One region of the Enterococcus sp. ZQ21 genome, then DNA from elsewhere that is predicted to be linked to it. Evidence: riboswitches for the same ligand, from Rfam matches in the RefSeq annotation. Region 1 holds a riboswitch; the other holds the start of a gene.
What was found. Region 1 has a riboswitch for thiamine pyrophosphate ahead of QK255_RS07810 (ABC transporter permease). Riboswitches for the same ligand answer to the same signal wherever they lie in the genome.
Positions count from the first base shown of each region.

Region 1 (4,221 bases):
GAGAAATCTTTGTTTTGGTTGGGCCTTCCGGTAGTGGAAAAACAACTACTTTGAAAATGATCAATGGATTATCTAAACCATCAGCAGGAGACATCTACTTCAAAGGAAAATCGTTAAATGAATATAATCTGCAGAAAATGCGGTGGAATATGGGGTATGTGCTGCAGCAAATCGCTTTGTTCCCGACCATGACAGTCAAGCAAAACATTGAAGTCATCCCTGAAATGTTAGGTTGGGAAAAGCAGAAAAGAGCAGACCGTGTAGATGAACTTCTTCAAAAAGTTGGCTTATCTCCTGATATTTATCGAGATCGTATGCCTAGAGAGTTGTCTGGAGGAGAACAGCAACGAATCGGGATCATCCGAGCTATTGCTGCAAGCCCAGATGTGATTTTGATGGACGAGCCATTTAGCGCATTAGATCCTATTTCAAGAAATTCATTACAAGAATTAGTTTTATCTTTACATGAAGAACTGGGAACGACCATCGTTTTCGTTACGCATAACATGGAAGAAGCAATCAAGCTAGGAGATCGTATTGCGTTTATGAAAGATGGAGAAATTATCCAATGCGACACACCAGAACAGTTATTGATGAATCCTAAAAATGAATATGTACGGCATTTCTTTGATGAACCGAAACAGACGAAAGAATGGCGAGTCGAAGATTTAGTCGTCAATGGATATTTTTTAAAAGAAGTACCAAAAAACAGTCATCAACAAGTTTGCCTTGATACGCCTCTGAAAGAAGTGTATACACTTCTTTCAGTGTACCCAAACATTGTGATAGTAGAAAAAGGAAAAAATATTGGTTCACTGACAAGTAAAGAAGTCTTTACTTTTTTAAGTCGAGAGGAGGAAGAAAATGAAAACATATGAGGCAATCGTCATCGGTTCAGGTGTGAGCGGCTTAAGTGCTGCTTATGGATTGAAAGAAGCAGGTAAAACAGTACTAGTGGTCGAAGAAGATCTATGGGGCGGGACTTGTCCTAACCGTGGATGTGATCCTAAAAAAGTCTTGTTAAGTGCTGTAGAAGCCCGTAATCGGATAAAACAATTGAATGGAAAAGGATTTAACGAGATCCCAACCGCTAATTGGGAAGAACTCCAAAAATTCAAACGCACATTCACAGATCCAGTTCCAGAAAATCGGAAAAAACAATTGGCGGAAGCTGGAATCGATCATCTTTCAGGGACCGCTCGTTTCTTAGACGACTCATCTATTGAAGTCAATGAAGAAGTTTTTCATGGAGATTACTTTGTTCTGGCAACAGGCCAAAGACCCACGATCTTACCAGTGGAAGGAAAGGAATACTTGAAGACTAGTGCAGATTTTTTATCATTGCCTGTACTGCCTAAAGAAATTATTTTTATCGGCGGCGGATATATTGCTTTTGAACTGGCTACGATTGCCAATGCTGCAGGGAGCAAAGTAACCATTGTCCATCATAATCAACGACCATTAAAAGAATTTGAGGCGTCTTTGGTAGAGGAAGCCGTCCATCAAATGGAAGCATCTGGCATTCAGTTTGCTTTTGATGTTGAAACCCAAAAGATCATCTCGGAAGGAACTCGATATCGTTTAGTCGGAAAAGAGACGGAATTAGTAGCAGATATGATTTTTTGTGCGACTGGGAGACAGCCGAATACAGAATCTTTAGCACTTGAACAAGCGAATGTCGTCTTTGATAAACACGGGATTGAGGTCAATCATTATCTGCAAACGAGCAATCCAAAAATTTTTGCGTGTGGAGATATTGTTTCAAGGAAAACACCCAAATTGACACCAGTCGCCACTTTTGAAGGAAATTATGTAGCTAAGCGGATAACGGATGCAACAAGCGAACCTATCAAATATCCGATTATACCCACGATCGTCTACGCCAGTCCTAAACTTGCTGAAGTAGGAGTTACAAAAAGTCACGCCTCTTCGTCAGATCAAGTGGTGGAGATGGATCTTACCAGTTGGTTCACCTATCATCGCGTCAATGAACCAGTTGCTAAGGCTGAATTGACCTTTGACCAGCAAAATTATTTGATTGGTGCTGCAGTGATTAGCGAGCAAGCAGATGAATTGATCGATGATTTGACACTAGTCATCAATCAAAAATTGACTAAAAAAGAGTTGGATGGCTATATCATGGGGTATCCGACATTGGCAAGTGATCTCTCCTATTTATTGAAATAATCAGCATGATAACTAAAGCGCTTGTTGCTTTTTCCTTCTTGTGCTACACTTTAAAAAATGAATACCTGTTTCTGGGGATGTCGTAGACGACATGAGAGTAAGTTGTGAACTTAGACCCATTGAACCTGTCAGTTAATACTGGTGAAGGGAGAAACATAGCAGACGCTTGAAGCGGGTTACTATGTCGTGCCCATTTCAAGCGTTTTTTGTTATCCATATTAGAAGAAAGGAGGCGTCAAAATGAAGAAAAATCTTTATCCAGCAGTCAGTATGGCATTCATTTTAATTATTTGGCAGATCGTTGTCTTAGTTTGGAAAATACCCGCTTTTATTTTACCCGGACCTGCTGCTGTATTTTCTGCGTTAACAGCAGATGCACACGTATTACTTTCCCATTCTGTCACAACATTAAATGAAGCAGTGATTGGTTTGGCAATAGCTAGCGTTCTTTCTTTTATTACTGCTTTGGCAATGGATTATTGGAAGTTCTTAGAAATGTCTTTTTATCCATTACTAGTGATTTCTCAAATGTTGCCAATCATGGTGTTAGGGCCATTACTGACCCTATGGTTTGGTTTCGGTATGCTTCCAAAAGTGATCCTTGTTGTCTTGATAAGCTATTTTCCGATCGTAGTTTCTTTTTCGGATACATTGAGGAAAGTATCGAAGGAGCAAATCATCTTTTTGAAAACGATGGGAGCAGATACAGGGAAGATTTATCGAATATATAAAATACCAGCGGGTTTAGCCGGATTCTTTTCCGGTTTAAAAGTGGCCGCTACTTATTGTGTCAGCGGAGCAGTCGTTGGAGAATGGCTAAGCGCTCAAGCAGGCTTAGGGTATTATATGATACGCGTAAAAAACAGCTACCAGATCGATAAAGTTTTTGCTGCGATCATTTGTGTCATTCTATTGAGTTTATTGCTGAATGGCGCTTGTTCATTATTGAAAAAAGGGTATTATCGTATGCTTTATATTTTTTAAGAGAAGGGGATCAAATGAAAAAATTATGGCTTTTATTACCGCTACTGTTGCTTTTATCCGCTTGTGGCACTGCAAAGGAAACAAGTAGCAAACAAGAAACGAAGGATTTGAAAAAAGTGACACTTGTTTTGGATTATGTACCGAATACTAATCATACTGGCATCTACCTAGCAAAAGAAAAAGGCTATTATAAAGAGGCTGGTTTAGATGTCCAAATCATCGAACCAGGAGATAATTCGACAAGTATTGGTCTAGTAGGTGCGGACAAAGCACAATTTGGTGTAAGTTATCAAGAAGATGTCACTTATGCTCACGCAGATGGACAGAATATACCAGTCAAAGCAATTGCTACAGTGATCAAACATAATACTTCTGGATTCGCCACCCTATCAGACAGTAACATCCATTCACCAAAAGATTTTGAAGGAAAAACATATGCAGGTTGGCAAAGTCCAAGTGAAGAAGCTGTCTTAAAAGCTGTGATGGAAAAAGACGGCGGTGACTTTTCAAAACTGACAATGGTAGGAAGCAATGGAGAAGGGCCAGAAAGCTTAGGAAAATCCTCAGATATCCAATGGTACTTTGAAGGTTGGGATATGATCAAAGCAAAAGAAGCCGGTATTGAACTAAACTATATCCCATTGAAAGAATTAGATGAACGGTTAGATTACTATACTCCGGTAATTATTACGAATGATCAACTGATCAAAAATGATCCAGGATTGGTACAGTCTTTTATGGATGCCACGAAAAAAGGCTATCAGGAAGCTATTAAGGATCCAAATGACAGTGCTAAACTGTTGCAAAAATATGCAAAAGGAAATGATCGGACGTTTTTAGAAGAATCACAAGCATTCTTATCAAAAAATTATACGGATGATCCTGAGAATTGGGGATTGATGGAAGAAAAAGTTTGGCGCAATTATACAGCTTTTATGCAGGAAAACGGATTGATCAAACAAGATGTACCTTCGAAAGAACTATTCACTAATCAGTTTATAAAATAGGAGTGATAGATGTGTCAATCCAAATCAGCCACTTGAATGTAGT
Region 1 is NZ_CP125658.1:1,615,669-1,619,889, reverse strand. Features, by position in the region: gene QK255_RS07820 (ABC transporter ATP-binding protein) at 1-878, shown strand, start outside; gene QK255_RS07815 (dihydrolipoyl dehydrogenase family protein) at 865-2,187, shown strand; TPP riboswitch at 2,250-2,354, shown strand; gene QK255_RS07810 (ABC transporter permease) at 2,428-3,171, shown strand; gene QK255_RS07805 (ABC transporter substrate-binding protein) at 3,186-4,178, shown strand; gene QK255_RS07800 (ABC transporter ATP-binding protein) at 4,190-4,221, shown strand, end outside.

Region 2 (4,221 bases), 840 kb from region 1:
CATCGCTTTCTCCTTTTTCTTCAAGTATACCAGTACGTCGAAAAAAGTTCATGAGTATCGTATTCGACTTTGGATATTCCATAAGAAAACAATTCATAAAACCACCTTTAAATAAAAAATACAAAAATTAATTGAAAATGAGAGTATTTTTAATGAAAACGTGATTTTGTAATGGAATTTTAAAATAAAAGAAACAAGCTTTTTTTATGCAAATGTTGTAAAATAAAAGAGATTAAGAGGAAATAAGAGGAGGAACATGATGACTGAGTCAGTTTATGTACATATTGATACCACAAGTAATGCTGTTTTAACAAAAGGACTGACTGCTACTGATTTTGCAAACAGTATCGTGCATTTTCCTCAAAACTTGCTCTTGCTTGATCCATCTGCTTCTGCTGGAGAATACGAATCTCATACAGGGCTGAAAGTAATCCGTGGTACAGAAAATATCCAGCGTTTCTTTTCCTCTTCTCGAAACAGGCGTGGATTCGATGAATTGAAGTGGATCGACTTTACTGATTTAACGATGCTGAAAGAATTGACACCTTTAGAAATTTCAGAATTGTTATATTTTGGCCATATGAAAACACACCTCCACTCACCATTTTTTTATAAGCTACAAAATAATTTCGTGTACTTCGATCTGAACGATCAATTGAACCGAATTTATTATCGCTATTTAGATGAATTTTACAGGATTTTTGCTAGTAAATTAAGTTCTATCCTGTCAGATAAGATCAATGTAAAAAAATCCTTTTTTAAAAAGGAAACACCTGTTGAAAAAATCAGTGTGGAATTATTGAAAGAAATGCGTAATTTAATGCAGGAAGGGATCATTTTTTCTTTTGATCAAGTTGGTTTGATCGATGACGAATACCGTATTCCTATTTATGTGATTGAGGACTATATTTGGAAATTGAAAGGTACTCGGTATCGGGAAGAAGAAGTCGTCGCTACTTTAATCTACTCTGTCAACGATCGGCGCTGGCAATTGGTAGAAGATGCCGGTCTTTCTTATCTGCCATTGAAGTGAATCTATTTCTTACCGAAAAACAAAAAGGAAACAAGAAACTAGGACATGATTTTGTCTCAAGCTTTTTGTTTCCTTTTTTATTTAAAGATTCTGTCGTTTATCTGGCACAAAAAGCGATGGAATCGTTTGTTAGATCCCTAATAAAACGATCATCGTCACAATCGCTGTGCTCAACCCACTAGCACCATTCATTACGAAAGAAAAGAGCCAAGGATTCATCCCCCATAGTGCATAGGCTCCCCAGAAAACAACTCCCGCAATAAAATGCCAAAAATATCTGGAAAGTGCGCCAATCAATGCACCAAACACTATGTTTTTTCTGATTTGTTTCGTATTTCCATCTGCATAGCTTTTTTGGACATTTGAAGCCATGAGCCCTGCTGCACCTGCAAAAGTATAAGCAATCGGATACTCAATCAACACTTGAACGACACTTAAATAATAAACTTGTCCCAACGGAAAGTGTAAGATCCCCCAAATGAAACCTGCCAGCATCCCTGCCTTTGTCCCTCTTCTTAACGCAAAAAGCGTCAACGGAATCTGCCCTAATGAAATAGAAAAGCTGCTGCCGATCTGGATTGGTATCAATGACAGCACCATCGCTAACGCTGCAACAATCGTTCCTTCTACCCAAACTCTATTTTTTCCCATAAAAAAACTTCCTCCTTTGAATAAAAAAGTCACAAAGGAGGGAGCAGCTTTCGAAAAATTTCAAACAGCTGTTTTTTCACAATTCCTACGCTCGCATAACCGAAACAGGTACGAAGGGTTTAGAAATAGATTCAATCTCAGCCCAATTGGACTCCCCTTTGTGAGTTTATTTATTATTTATTTTTTGTTTCAAATAATGGACTAACTGGTTTGTTTTCATGGATACGTTTGATTGCATCTCCCATTAGTCCGCCAACACTTACTTCATCGATTTTATCGATTTTACGATCTTCTGGAAGATAGATCGAGTCTGTGACAACTAGTCGCTCGATAGCTGAATCTTCTATTCTTTGTAAAGCAGGACCAGATAATACTGGATGGGTACATGAAGCATACACACTTGTTGCACCAGCTTCTTTCAAAGCATTGGCAGCCAATGTGATCGTACCTGCTGTATCGATCATATCGTCGATCAGTACACAAGTTTTGCCTTTGACTTGTCCAATGATGTTCATTACTTCTGCAACATTTGCTTTTGGACGGCGTTTGTCGATGATCGCAATCGGAGATTTCAAGAATTCCGCTAATTTACGTGCTCGTGTAACGCCACCGTGGTCTGGTGAAACAACGACAACATCGTCGCCTTTGATTCCTTTTTCCAAGAAATAATTAGCAATAAGTGGCGCACCCATCAAATGATCGACGGGAATATCAAAGAAACCTTGGATTTGGACTGCATGAAGGTCCAAAGTCAGCATTCGTGTTGCACCGGCTTTTTGAATCATGTTTGCTACTAATTTCGCTGTGATTGGTTCCCGTGCACGTGCTTTACGATCTTGACGCGCATAACCATAATAAGGCATGACTACGTTGATTGTTTTTGCACTTGCTCGTTTCAGTGCATCAATCATGATCAGCAACTCCATCAAGTTATCATTGACTGGGCTGCTCGTTGATTGGATCACATAGACATGCGATCCACGAATACTTTCTTCAATGTTTACTTGAATTTCTCCATCACTAAATTGAGTAACAGATGATTTTCCTAACTCGACACCGACTGCTGCTGCAATTTTCTCTGCTAATGGGCGATTGGAATTTAACGCAAAAATTTTTAATCTTGGGTCAAAGTAATGTTTTGACATGGGGACCTCCACTTTCTTTTTCACAACTCTAGAATTCTACCTAATAAATAGTAGTCATATTTTTTAAATAAATCAAGTGATTTTGCAAAAGTCTTAGTTTAGATAAGGGAGTTTTTTGGCATATCCTTCTTTATTGACTTGTCTTGCTCTCGCAATTGCCAGCGCATATTCTGGAATATTGTCTGTAATTGTTGACCCGGCAGCAATCGAACTGTTTTTAGCTACCTCGACAGGTCCGATGATATTCGTGCTAGAACCAATAAAGCTGTGGTCGCCGACAGTCGTATGATGCTTGTTCTTTCCATCATAGTTGACGAAGACAACACCACATCCGACATTGATCTCTTCTCCCAACGTAGCATCACCAACATAAGTCAAGTGACCGACTTTCGTTCCTTTGCCGATTTGAGCATTTTTCACTTCCACAAAGTTTCCGATATGGACGTTTTCGCCAATTTCAGCTTTTGGTCGTAAATGTGCATAAGGTCCCACATCTGCATGTTTCTTGACATGGCTGCTTTCAATGACTGAGTTTTCAATGACGACGTGATCCTCAATCATACTGTCTACGATTTTTGAATGTGCCCCGATGACACAATCAGAACCGATGACTGTATTGCCTTGGATTTGTACACCTGCTTCGATCAATGTGTCTGGACCAATCTCTACGCCTGCATCGATGTATGTCGTTGCTGAATCGACAAAGCTTACGCCATTGACCATATGCATCTGGTTGATCCGCTTTCTCATGATCTCATTTGCTTTAGCTAACGCGATCCGATCATTGACTCCCATTGATTCTTCGAAATCATCTGTTTGATAAGCAGCAACTGTATTGCCTTCTTCTTTTAAGATTTCGATGATATCTGTCAGATAGTATTCACCTTGAGCATTGTTTGTTCCGACTTTGCTTAACGCATCGAATAAAGCTTCGTTGTCAAAACAGTATGTTCCTGTATTGATTTCTTGTACAAGTGCTTCTTCTGGTGTTGCGTCTTTTTGTTCCACGATTTTTTCTACGATCCCAATATGGTCACGAATGATCCGACCATATCCTGTTGGGTTTTCTGCTTGTGCCGTCAAGATCGTCGCACTTGCATTTTTTCCTTGGTGATATTCAAAAAGATTGTTCAGCGTTTCAGTAGTCAATAATGGTGTATCGCCACTGATAACTAACGTCGTTCCTTTTTTTCCTTCCAAGAAAGAAGCGGCTTGCAAAACAGCATGTCCTGTTCCCAATTGCTCCGCCTGTAACGCATATTTACTGCGTTCTCCTAGTTGTGCTTTGACTTGTTCTGCTCCGTGTCCAACGATGGTAATCACTTCATCTGGTTTCGTTTCACTGACCCGATTGATGATATGTTCTACCATAGGTTTACCAGAGACGGGATG
Region 2 is NZ_CP125658.1:2,451,467-2,455,687, forward strand. Features, by position in the region: gene QK255_RS11875 (patatin-like phospholipase family protein) at 1-3, opposite strand, end outside; gene QK255_RS11880 (hypothetical protein) at 260-1,033, shown strand; gene thiT (energy-coupled thiamine transporter ThiT) at 1,163-1,684, opposite strand; TPP riboswitch at 1,750-1,852, opposite strand; gene QK255_RS11890 (ribose-phosphate diphosphokinase) at 1,858-2,829, opposite strand; gene glmU (bifunctional UDP-N-acetylglucosamine diphosphorylase/glucosamine-1-phosphate N-acetyltransferase GlmU) at 2,923-4,221, opposite strand, start outside.
Region 2: it holds a riboswitch for thiamine pyrophosphate, as region 1 does, so the genes downstream of both, thiT (energy-coupled thiamine transporter ThiT) here and QK255_RS07810 (ABC transporter permease) in region 1, are expected to answer to the same signal.